3 regions of the Marinobacter sp. AL4B genome follow, and region 2 is predicted to be linked to each of the others. Evidence: predicted binding sites of a transcription regulator. Region 2 holds the regulator's gene; each other region holds the start of a gene.

Region 1 (4,204 bases), on a different contig from region 2:
CCGAAAACCGCGTAGCCGGCGCCTCGTACGCCTGCGTTCAGGAAGTCGTTGTCGACCAAGTTGATGAAGAACTGTGAGGTGGCAGAGTCCGGGTTGTTGGTGCGGGCCATGGCAATAGTGCCGCGGAGGTTAGGAAGGGTTTGGCTGCCTTCATTAACGATAGGAGCTTTCGTGGGCTTCCGGCCCATGTCCTCGGTAAATCCGCCGCCTTGAACCATAAAACCTCTGATGACGCGGTGAAAAATGGTGTCGTTGTAAAAGCCATCTTCTACATAGTTCAAGAAGTTCTCGACCGTTTTTGGCGCAACGTCGGGGCGAAGAAGAAGTTCAAACGCGCCTTCTGACGTAACGAAGCGTACTTTGGGCAAGTCTTGGTTGGTGTCCGCATGCGCCGCGGCGGAGAAGATTAACGCCGACATAATTAACAGTGCGGCATAAATCACAAGAAATGGTTGTTTTACGGAGTTTGTCATTTAAAGGCTGCCCTTTGTTTCAGTGAGTGTCGGAATAGCTGACATAATTCTATTTGCTACAAAGCAGTTAACGATATTAACAGATCCTTACGCCGATAAGAGTAAAAGCAAACAGCAAGCCGGGGAGTCCTCGGCTACGCTTGCTACAGGGTGCACTAAATCACAATGCCGGGCCTGGTTGTACGGTGTTCATGGCGAACACAGGAGAACACGAGTGAAAGTCCAAAAAGGATTTGAAGAAAAATCACGGCTTGGTCGGTTATTGATCAATCGCGGGTATCTAAAGGAGTCGGAGCTTGAAGATGCCCTGGCGCTTCAGCGTACGTCAGGGGAGCGCTTGGGAGAGGTTTTAGTTGCCTCGGGCCGCATTACCGAAAAAGAGTTGATTCGGGTGTTGAAACACCAATCCCGATACCGCAATACCGCTGCACTGGTAACGATGGTGGCATTGCCGTTTCAGCCTCTTGTATCTTTTGCATCTACGACATCAGACAGTGACGATGCAGACGCTGTGGCCAGTGCAGGGCAATTGTATAAAGGGTTCGGGTTCGCAGCCTTGACGGATGTTGAAATGTCGTCCGTATCGGGGCAACGCAACATTGGCTTGTTCGATCATATTGAAAACGTCGCGGCCGCGCCCGGGAATGCTGCGGATGCAGAGGGTGATAATGCCAATGAGGTGGGATTGGATGCGGTTGAAAGTGTGCGGCTGGCGGCTAACGTGTTTGTGCCGGTGTTAAGCTTTCTTGATTCCGAACTCACCATCTCGGGTGTCAAATACCGTGAAGGCGAAGAGCGATATTCAATCCGGGACGATGGAGCGATTACCTTGGCGCTGCCGGAGCGAATTGAAGAAATCCGAATGGATAATATCCGGGTCGCTGGCGGTCATGGTGCGTCGATGGGTAGCGTCAGTATTCAGAATATTCGTTTTCACCCCGCATCGAGCATGACCATCTACACTCGATAAAACTTAGCGGCGATCAATACAAAAATGCCCGGCTAATAAGCGGGCATTTTTGTTTGCGCGCAAGCATTAGGCGCTTGCAAAAACGGTACTGCTTGAAACATTGGTTTGCTGGCCTTGCGCACCGTACAGCTTTTGTTGGCTGGACGCACCGCGGAAGATGTCGGCTACCCGTGCGAGGCGTTTTTGCAGGTGCCCAACCACTCTCCCGTTATTCTGGTTCAGTGACTGGCATTCTCGAAGTTTTTGATCGGCAGCTTTCCATAGTTGATACAAATCATCCATGCCGCCTGCCCGAATAAAACGTGAGGGCTCGCCGGCATCCGGGCGGTACCCCATGTCTACAAGATGATGAATTTTCTGGCGAGCTCGATCACGGATTGTTCCGAGAATCTGGTTTTTTTCTTCCGTCAGCTTATGAAGGGGGCTGATATCCGCAGAGGCTAACGCCTCTTTCTCCCGAAGGAGAAGATCCGCCAAAACGTCCAGCTGGCGGATGTCTTCATTTAAAAGGATCTTCAACTCGTCGATAGCGGCCATACTCTACTCACCCAAAAATACTTTCATCCATCTCAAGCATTTTCTGGGCCAGTTTTTCTGCGTCAATCTTGTAAGTGCCGTTATCCAGTGCGGAGCGGATCTCTGCGATGCGGTCGTCGTCCATTTCCGGGTAATCGCCGAGCTTTTCCTCGAGCTGTTTCAGGTTTTTTGCCTGACTGCTGAGGCTAACGTTTTCGTCACGGCCGGCCGGGCCTTGAGCTTTGGTTTGGTCTGCTGCCGGCGCTGGTGCTTTGTTCGTCGTTTTGTCGGCCTGGGTTCTGGTGGTGTTGACCTGGCCTGGGCCAATTCCATTTAAGTCAACTGACATAAGGTTACCTACTTGCCTGAGGCCACATTTGACAGTGGCGGAATCGGGTTTATATCTTGTTAACGGCAAATGATTGCCGGACTTTAGTCTATTGAGGAAAAAGTTTTCCGCCCGGTTCTTCCGTGCATTATTGCATGGGGATCTCGACCCGTCCCGGCGCGACCACCGTTGCTTTGACGGTTCTCGCGGAACGAAGATTTTCTACCAATACCTGCTCACCAATGCTTGCGTTGCCTAGAGCCTTACCACGGGAACTCACGGAAAAAGAGCCGGCTCGGGCCAGGATAATAACATGGTCGCCTCGCTCTATGGCATCGGGGGCTTCTAGCAAATCCGGTGTCAGCACGGTACCTGTTCGCACAGGGCGTCGAACCATCATCCCTTGAATATTGTCTATGTCGGTGAGCGCGCCTCTGCGGCTAGCGTTCAACTGAACTTCGCTTGTGGTTAATGCTGCGCTCGTTAGCCGCTCCCCCCGGGTCAATGGGCGCGCGGCAACGATCGCGGGTCCGTAGGCCTCGACAGAGGCCGTTACATACATTCGCCAAGGGCGGTTACCCCCACAGCTAATAAGAATTGAAGGGCTGGGTGTTCGCAGAGGATCACTCACGAACTCCAGCTTAGGCTCACCCTCGCATGGCGCCAGTTTCAAACGCCGGTCCACGTTACCGATTTGGTATTCAATGCGTCGATTAAGATCCCTTTGATCATCCGCCCACGTTTGTAAAAATCGCTCGGCCATTTCCTGGATATCACTCGCGGTCGTGGCTTGCTCGGCGAACGAGTGCGAACTGAAAATTAGCGCCAGCGTAAATAAAATGAGGGTACGCATTTGAGGTGCTTTGTCCTATGCTGTCGGTAAGTCTGCCGCCCATTAAAAAGTTAAGAATCTGGGCATGTGGCCGTTATGCTATGTCTGAATTCATGGCCTTTGAGCTACAAAGAAAGCAAAATCAGTGCCGTTCAGGGCACGCCAGGAGAAGAACGACATGACAGGGGTACTTCAAAGCGTTAATCAGCGCACCCAACTGGTCGGCCAGAATCGGCTAGAGCTATTGCTGTTTCGGCTCCGTGGCCGGCAGGTGTACGGGATTAACGTTTTTAAAGTCAAAGAAGTATTGCAGTGCCCGAAACTGTCGTCTATCCCCAACAGCCTTGCGGTTGTGCGTGGTGTTTCTCATATACGGGGAGAAACTATTCCAATTGTTGATATGAGCATGGCGATAGGGTTGCCGGGTGTCCCTCAGGAGGAACTCGCGACAAGCTTCGTCATCATCACCGAGTATAACCGAAAGACCCAGGGCTTTTTGGTGTCTGGCGTTGAGCGGATTTTGAACATGAATTGGGAAGACATTATGCCGCCACCGAAAGGAGCGGGCAAAGATGTTTACCTGACAGCGGTTACAAAAATTGATGAAAAACTGGTAGAAATCATTGATGTAGAGAAGATTCTTTCAGAGGTTTCTCCGCTTCGTGAAGATGTTAACGAAGAGCTGGTGAGTCGGAGTGCGGCTGACACCAAACGCCATTTGCCGGTTCTAGTGGTGGATGATTCCGCCGTAGCGCGGCGCCAGATCAGCCGATGCTTAACCGCGATCGGAATGGAAGTGATTACCCATAACGATGGCAGGCAGGCGTTGAACTATTTGCAAAGCCTCACTCAGGATGGGTCTTCCATTCGGGATCATCTATCTTTGATTATCTCTGATGTAGAAATGCCCGAGATGGATGGCTATACGCTGGTTACGCGAATCAAAGAAAATCCAGCGTTAAAAGAAATCTTTGTCATGCTGCACACATCGCTCAGTGGCGTTTTCAATCTTGCCATGGTGAAGAAGGTGGGGGCCGATGATTTTATGGCAAAATTCAGCCCAGACGAGTTGGCCGAACGCGTTA
Region 2 (4,204 bases):
GGGTGCACGTTATCCTCAAGTATCGTTGACCAATGATTCGGGGATGGATTGGGATGTGAATGCAGGTTTAGTGGAGGATCGGGAGTCTCAAGCGCTAGCGTCAAAGCAGGCTCAAGGTTACTCCGATGAGTTGGCCGCAATGAAAGCGGAGATCAGCTCGCTGCGGGAGATGATGGGGGCGCAATCCGCCCCTGTTGCTGGTTCAAATGTGCCGGCCGAGGGGGGCGCTAAGAATGCCGTTCAGCAACTATTGAGCGAGCGCCTGCAAGAGTTTGGTTTGAGCCCCGATTTGGCAACATCCGTTGCGCGGCAGCACCGAAATGGCCGGTTGGAGGATGGGTGGAAAGCCTCATTGAAAATGGTCGCCACCGGCCTTCGGACCGGGCGGGAAGATTGGCTGGAGTCTGGCGGCGTGTACGCTTTGGTTGGTCCGACTGGATCCGGTAAAACAACAACGATCGGAAAATTAGCCGCTCGCTATGTGTTGGAACACGGGGCTGACAGCTTGGCGTTGGTCACCACAGATCGTTATAGAGTTGCGGCGCACGAGCAGTTGTTTGTGTTTGGTCGCATTCTGAACGTGCCAGTGCGGGTGGTTGACGAAAGCCACTCGCTGGACGACATTCTGGATGAACTTTCCGATCGACATTTAGTGCTTATCGATACTGCTGGACTGACCAGTGCCGACCGGGGTTATCAGGAGCAGCTCGCGGAGTTGGTTCGCAGCGACCACAATATTCATACACACTTGGTGGTGTCTGCGACCAGCCAGCCGCGTATCATGAAATCCGTTTGGCATTGCTATAAGATGGCAAGCCTTGCCGGCTGCATCGTGACTAAAATTGATGAAGCGCTTACCTTGGGCGAATCTCTAGGGTTTGTGATGGAAACCGGTCTTCCGGTCGCTTGGTATACCGACGGTCAAAAAATACCGGAAGATTTGCATCGAGCCGAGGCAGCTCCGTTGGTTCGAATGGGCGTTGAGCGCCTGAGAACGATGCAACATTCGCAGGATGCTGTTGAAGGTGCTTTGGCATAGCTATTGCGAATCAGACACCGGCATAGAGTCCCCTTAACGACGCAGTAAGAGACATTAAACAGTATGAGCAAACCACATCCGGTTCAGGTTATTGCGGTATCCGGCGGTAAAGGCGGTGTCGGGAAGAGCAATGTGTCGGTCAATCTGGCGATAGCGTTGGCAGAAAAAGGCCGTCGTGTTGTCGTGCTGGATGCCGACTTGGGGTTGGGTAATCTGGATGTGTTGCTGGGCGTGACAGCCAACAAGAATTTGTACGATGTCCTCAATGGAGAGTGTGATCTCAAAGACGTGCTGGTGGATGGGCCGGGAGGTATCAAAATCGTACCTGCTTCATCCGGTACCCAGCGTATGACCCAGCTCAGCCCCATGGAACATGCGGGCTTGATTAATGCGTTCAGTGAGCTGGGCGATCAGATCGACGTGCTGATTGTGGATACCGCTGCCGGTATTTCTGAGTCGGTTGTGAGTTTCCTGCGCGCCGCCCAAGAGTTGTTGTTGGTTGTCTGCGACGAGCCAACCTCGATAACGGATGTGTACGCGCTCATTAAACTAATGAATCGTGATTACGGAACAGACCGCTTCCGAGTGCTTGCCAATCAGGTTCGAAGCGAAGAAGAAGGTAAGCATTTGTTTGAAAAGTTGACGCGAGTTACCGAACGTTTTCTGGATGTAGCGTTACAATATGTGGGTATCGTGCCTTACGACGAAGCGGTAAAAAAAGCCGTTCAACGCCAGCGTGCTGTTCTGGAGGCATACCCCCGTGCAAAAGCATCTATTGCTGTGCGAGCATTGGCAGACAGAGTGGATAGTTGGCCACTGCCATCTTCTCCTCGAGGCCATCTGGAGTTCTTCGTGGAGCGGCTCGTCGAAGTCTGATCTGAATCCAGTCCAATAAAAGCCGGATACATGACATTGACGAAGAATCTGGGAATATATCATCAGGCGGGCGCCTCAAACGCTTCGAGTTTGATCGAAGATCAGGCGCCGCTGGTCAAAAAGATAGCCCTACATTTGATGGCCCGTTTGCCTGCATCGGTTCAGCTTGAAGACTTGATGCAAGCTGGAATGATCGGTTTGCTTGAAGCAGCCCAGCGTTATTCTGCGGGTAAGGGCGCAACCTTCGAAACCTATGCGGGCATTCGTATTCGGGGCGCGATGGTTGACGAAATCCGAAAAGGCGACTGGGTGCCTCGTTCCGTGCATCGCAATGCCCGCCGAATCTCCGCCGCAATCAAAATCGTTGAAGATCGCACTGGCCGGGAAGCTCAGGATGCCGAGGTGGCGGAAGAGCTCGATATCGAATTGTCGGAATATCACTCGTCCCTTGCCGACGCCAATAGTGGACGGTTATTTAGTCTGGATGAGCTCAATGAATCCGGTGAACTGCCGATAGAAGAACAAGAAGCTAGTGATAATCCTCTCGATGGCATCTCTGCCGGTGCTTTTCAGCGGAGTTTGGCCGAAGCGATTGAAGCGCTTCCAGAGAAAGAAAAGTTAGTATTGAGTTTGTATTATCAGGAAGAGTTGAATCTTAAGGAAATCGGGGCGGTGCTCGGGGTCAGCGAAAGCCGAGTCAGCCAGATTCACAGCCAGGCGGCTTTGCGTCTTCGTGGTCGTTTGTCAGATTGGCAAGAAAACGGCGACAGCTGACCGACTGGCGTTCTGAAAAGAATCTTACACAGCCTGTCGGATATCAGCAGGTTGACCTACATCCGGGTGTTATTTACTGGAGGTCCCTTTGGACAAGAACATGAAAATACTCATTGTGGACGATTTCTCCACAATGCGACGAATTATCAAAAACCTGTTGCGTGACTTGGGTTTTACCAATACCGATGAAGCCGACGACGGTAACACGGCGTTGCCGATGCTCAAGAATGGCCAATACGATTTTCTGGTAACCGACTGGAATATGCCCGGTATGTCCGGCTTTGATCTTTTGAAGGCTGTCCGTGCTGATGGAAATCTTAAGAACCTGCCAGTACTGATGGTCACCGCTGAAGCCAAGCGTGACCAGATTGTCGCTGCGGCCCAGGCCGGGGTAAATGGTTACGTTGTTAAGCCATTTACCGCTGCTGTTCTCAAAGAAAAAATCGAGAAGATTTTTGAACGTATTCAGTAACCAAAGGTCGGGTAGCTCCCATGAGTGACAGCAAGCACACCCAACGGGGTCTCGATCCGGAGGTCACGCAAAAGCTGCAGGAACAGACCTCTCGATTGGTTGAAAGCGTCAACGGCGGTGATTTCGCTCAGGCGATGACCATCATCAACGAGCTGAGTGAAGTTCGTGACCAAAGTCTGTACCAAGAGGTTGGGCGGTTGACCCGGAGTCTGCACGAGGCCATCCGCAACTTTCAGATTGATCCCCGGAATGCGGAGCAGAAAGAAGCCCTTTCGAAAATGTCGGATGCTTCAGACCGCTTAGCTTATGTGGTTCAAATGACCGGTCAGGCCGCTAACCGCACCATGGATCTGGTTGAGGAAAGTATGCCCGTGGCGCATGCCATCCGTGATGAGGCCATAAGCCTCAAGGACGAATGGGAGCGCTTGCGTCGTCGCGAGATTGAGCCTGCCGAGTTCCGTCAGCTGTACGCAAGAATCGATGCTTTTTTCGGAACTTTGGGTAACGACTCGGACAACCTCTACAAAAACCTCTCGGAGATTCTTCTGGCCCAGGATTTCCAGGACCTCACCGGTCAAGTGATTCAGAAAGTCACGGCGCTGGTGAAAGAAGTCGAAGAGAATCTGTTGGGCTTGGTGGTCATGGCCAGTCATGTCGATCAGTTGACAGGTACAGTCCATCAGATTGAAGAAAAAGAAGAATCGGCCGAAAAGGGAGTAGGTCCACAAATCAAAGCCGCTGAGCGAGACGATGTTGTCTCGGGGCAAGACGGCGTTGACGACTTACTATCCAGTCTCGGTTTCTGAATGACAAAGAGGGTACCCCATGGCGTTTGATGCCGATGAAGAGATTCTCCAGGACTTCTTGATAGAAGCCGGCGAGATTCTCGAAAAGCTGTCGGAGCAATTGGTTGATCTGGAACAGCATCCAGACGACAGCGATCTGCTTAACGCCATATTCCGCGGATTTCATACGGTGAAAGGTGGCGCCGGATTCCTGCAATTAGACGCGCTGGTGAATTGCTGCCATTCCGCAGAAAACGT
Region 3 (4,204 bases), on a different contig from region 2:
CAATAACGGAAGTATCCAGGCCGCCGGAATAGGCCAGAACCACCTTTTTAATATCAGACATGTCTGTGCTCCAGACTGAACAGAATGGATGTAACAAAAAGAAGGGGCATATTGTACGGGATGGCGGGGGAGTTGGCTATTGGGAGGTGCACTCACCCTCTCCCACAAAGGGAGGGGTGAAGCGGAATTTAGAGCTTAGCCAACCTGCGCGGCCTGGGTAACAGCTTCTTCTCGGATGCCGTCCCAGCCTTCTTTGATCGAGCGCAGAAGGCTAATAACTTCATCCAGTTTGGCCATGTCGTTCTTGGCGCTGGCTTCCAGAAGCGTTCGCTCCATGTAGTCGTACAGCGCTTCAAGACGAGTTGCCAGTTCACCGCCCTTTTCGAAGTCCAGGAAGCTTTTTAGCCCACCTATGATTTCTATGGCTTTGCCGATTAGCTGGCCTTTACCGGCGTAATCGTTGGCCTGCATCCGGGCCTTGGCCATATTGATGCGCTCGATGGCACCGTTGTACAGCAGGTGAATCAGCTTATGGGGATCTGCATCGGTGATGCTGGTTTGGGTATTAACACGTTGGTACGCTTGTAAACCGTTCATAAAAACCTCGTTTAACCGTTAACCGGTTGGCCCCATATCAGAAGGCCCTTTTCTGAATATCGTATATTTACTCGGATTGATTGGGCGCTAAAGCGGCCAACTGCTGCGTTACATAATCTCGAGTGTTGTTAAGCTGTGCAATCAATGAGTCGGCAGCGCTGAACTGGGCAACAAGCCTTGCTTGATAGCTTTCAATCTTCAAATCCAGCTTAATGCGGTCTTCCTGGATACGTTCTAAATCCCGGTTTAGCGATTCGGTACGGGAGCTTAACGCGCCCTCGGCACCCAGGATATTGGTGATGGCATCTACCGCCCGCTCACTCACACCCTCAATAAAATTAACCTCCCCACGACTACCCACTTCGCCACCGGTAATACGAACCTGCAAGCCGGCGGCCTTATTGTTGGCATCGTTCGCAAGATACAGCACCTGTCCGTCGCCCTGTGCGGCCTGTCCATTGATCGTGCCTTCAACATCTTGCCCGGCAACACCGGTATTGGTGCTTAACCCTGTTACGTTAGCAAGTGCAGTCAGGTTAACATTGGAATCACTACCAAAGCGGTTCGATGTAAACGTAAGCCCTTCTGCAGGGTCATATGCCACCTGAACAGAACGGTCAGCCGCGCTCAGCGCCTGATTGTCTGCCAGCGCAGACTGAATGGCCGCAGCAAAATCAGCACCGGAGTAGTCACCTGCAGCGATGGAAACCGTTGCACTCGTTTCACCATCCACCTGAAACGTAAAACTGTTATCCGCTTGAACCTGGATAGCATTCGCAGTGTTCGGAACGCTATAGTTCAAGCTACCTCGGGTCGCCATTTGGGTCACATTAATATCGTAGCCGCCCGGAACAGTGTTCGTACCACTCCGAACAAACTCCACCTGAGAGTCTGTGGTTCTGCCCTGCTCGGCAAACAACGCTGTGACATCATCTGGATTTTCTAACAATTTCTGCTGGAACTTCTGGCTATCAAACTGCAACTCACCGGTACTGAAATCGGTACCAATACCCACATCCGCCAAACTGCGCACACTGGCATTTTCCAGACCCGGAATAATATCCGTTAGAACGCTTTTCAGTTGGTTTTGGATATTACGAACGGTCGAGTCGCCGGTCAGGATACTGCCTTGGCCGGTTTCGCTGTTGAACGTTGAAAGCTCCCGAATCGTGCCCTGTAGTTCGTTGAACTTATCCACGAAGACCTGAACACGTTCGGCAACCTCACCGGTGTCTTGCTCAACCTTAACGGTGGATTTACCCACATCCGTCAGATTGAACGTCAGCCCATCTACCACATTCTCAACAGTATTGGTGGAACGGGTAATCAGCACACCATTAATCTTCATCTGCGCATCGGCGGCAGTAATGGTTTGCTCCATCTTTGGATTGCCTGCAGCATCCGCTGGATCAAACGCAAACCCCGCCAATCCTTCCGCGCCGGCTTCTTCAGTCGCAGTAATTTTAACCGAATTGGCCGTACCGGTTTCGTCCGCCGATAACGTCAGGCGAAATCCGCTACCGGTATCAATTACACCTGCAGATACACCGGCGTCAGCGTCATTAATCGCATTCGCCAAACCCTGCAAAGTGTCGTTACTGGAATCAATGGTGATTTCGGTAGTTTTATCGCCCACCTGCAATGTAATCGTGCCACGACCAACACTGGTGGCATCTCGGTCAGCGAAGCTCTCAGTACTAGCCAACGCTTGGGCTTCCGCAAGAGCAACCACATCAAGGCTGTAAGAACCTCGGGCCGCCTTTCCGGCATCTACCGACACGTCGATATTGCTACCCGACGATGTCGCAGAAAATGACTTCATCGCGTCTGCAGAGCCAAGCTGTCGCATCGGCAACCGAAGTTCCGTTACCGCACTGCGAAGCTGCCCATAGGCAGAAATCAGAGCCTCGGTACGTGCCGTTTTCTGATCCAGCCGAACCTCGGTGGGCTTACGTTCCGCCGCCACCAACTGATCAACAAGATCGGATGTAAGAACACCGGACCCAACGCCTAACGATGATATACCTGCCATAATCCTGCATCCTCATGGGAGCGAATGTCTCTACTGTATAATTTATCGGCTACGAGCGGCAAAACTTTACCGCTAATTTTGGTAACCCATAAACCAGAACACCGCCAGCCCCTTTCGGGGTGGCGGTGCTGAAATACCGTGTTCAACACGTCCGCAAAAGCGGCAAGTTTTTACACTTTTATGTTGAACAACGTCAGCGGTTCATCCTGCTGCAATTTTTCTGCCAACCTCAATGCAACTTCGTTTGGCATCTGGCGGATCACTTCTTGGGTAGACTGGTCAACCACCTTCACGATGGTCTGACCGGATTCGTTATCCACCTCAAACTGAAGATCCCGCTGCACATTCTGAACAAAATCATTCAGCTGACTAACCGCTTGACCCAAGTCTTGTTGCTGCTCGTCATTTGCCTGCTTCAGCTTTTCAGCTTTCGAGGCTTCGTTAGCAACGCCAACATTTTGAATCTGACGATTTCCGGCAATAGGTGAAACAAGGTCGGGAGCATTTCCACCCTCGGCCTGAGATGACGACATTGCCTTAGCCGGAGCCGTGGCACCAGAGCGCACTAACTTCAGCTCCGGGTTATTCAGGTTAACGTCATTCATAGCTTTACCTCGCTAGACTCAAACGGCGTAAAGCCGGAACCCGAAGGCTCCGGCTATTACCGTTAATCCCTTACTGCAGGAGGGACAGTACCTGCTGCGGACGGGCGTTAGCCTGTGCCAGCACCGAGATACCAGCCTGCTGCAGCACCTGAGACTTGGCCAGGTTGGCAGTTTCTGCCGCGAAGTCAGCGTCCAGGATACGGCTGTTGGAGGCGCTGAGGTTTTCTACAGAGGTGCTCAGGTTGGCGATGGTGGACTCGAAGCGGTTTTGGATCGCACCTAGATCACCGCGAAGTGTATTCACTGTATCAAGCGCTGAATCTACTCTACGAATAGCGTCATTTGCACCAGCAACATCACTGATATCTATGTTCTCAAGTGCACCGCTCGCAGTACCCTGACCACCATTTTCAACGAAACCACTTGCATCAGTAACTGTAAAGTTCTCGCCTGCATTGATGGTTACCTGACCTTCGAGGGGATTTGCAACGGCAGCAGTGGTAAAGCCGATGCTATTCCCCATGGTGCCCGAAGCCAAAGTTCCATCGAAGTTCTGACCTGAGATGGTGATGTTTTCACCGCTCGCAGCAGTAAACGTAAGCTCGCCTGTTGTTTCTTCCGATACTGTAAGTCCCGAAATTCCCGCGGCTTTGATTTCAGCCATTAAGTCATTAGCTGTAAGCGTAGCACCGTCATTTATTGTTGCGCTTACGGTTGTTGCGTTGCCACTTCCAATTTGAATATTGAAAGTGTAATCGCCACCGCCCGAGGCTCCTGCCTCGACGTCACCAAAGTCGAGAACTTGAACGTTCGTTGCCGTCGCAGAAAGACCTGAGATGCCTGCAGAACTAATGCTTGCAGCAACATCTGCAGCAGAATCAGTGGCCCCCACAGTAATGTCCACCGGATCCCTCTCACCCAATGCAATACTGAAGGTTCCACCCGCCCCAGAAGTTACCTGCAAATCCGC

What was found. Region 2 encodes FliA, which starts transcription of late flagellar genes. Its sites were predicted from a motif close to CTAAAGTTTNNNNNNNNNNNGCCGNTAA; they were not measured.
Region 1: a site for FliA is predicted at 2,368-2,395, ahead of flgM (flagellar biosynthesis anti-sigma factor FlgM). Genes of this name have one in related genera too.
Region 3: a site for FliA is predicted at 2,672-2,699, ahead of fliD (flagellar filament capping protein FliD). Genes of this name have one in related genera too.

What each region holds. Positions count from the first base shown of each region.
Region 1 covers NZ_JAILWZ010000009.1:67,834-72,037, reverse strand. Annotated here, with positions in the region: gene K5L82_RS00945 (peptidylprolyl isomerase) at 1-473, opposite strand, end outside; gene K5L82_RS00940 (pilus assembly protein PilB) at 688-1,443, shown strand; gene K5L82_RS00935 (flagella synthesis protein FlgN) at 1,510-1,980, opposite strand; gene flgM (flagellar biosynthesis anti-sigma factor FlgM) at 1,988-2,308, opposite strand; gene flgA (flagellar basal body P-ring formation chaperone FlgA) at 2,436-3,140, opposite strand; gene K5L82_RS00920 (chemotaxis protein CheV) at 3,298-4,204, shown strand, end outside.
Region 2 covers NZ_JAILWZ010000011.1:640,949-645,152, reverse strand. Annotated here, with positions in the region: gene flhF (flagellar biosynthesis protein FlhF) at 1-1,039, shown strand, start outside; gene K5L82_RS07135 (MinD/ParA family protein) at 1,103-1,915, shown strand; gene K5L82_RS07130 (RNA polymerase sigma factor FliA) at 1,946-2,689, shown strand; gene cheY (chemotaxis response regulator CheY) at 2,778-3,161, shown strand; gene K5L82_RS07120 (protein phosphatase CheZ) at 3,182-3,967, shown strand; gene K5L82_RS07115 (chemotaxis protein CheA) at 3,987-4,204, shown strand, end outside.
Region 3 covers NZ_JAILWZ010000010.1:319,461-323,664, reverse strand. Annotated here, with positions in the region: gene K5L82_RS03505 (argininosuccinate synthase) at 1-61, opposite strand, end outside; gene fliS (flagellar export chaperone FliS) at 196-597, opposite strand; gene fliD (flagellar filament capping protein FliD) at 665-2,629, opposite strand; gene K5L82_RS03490 (flagellar protein FlaG) at 2,800-3,234, opposite strand; gene K5L82_RS16715 (flagellin) at 3,305-4,204, opposite strand, start outside.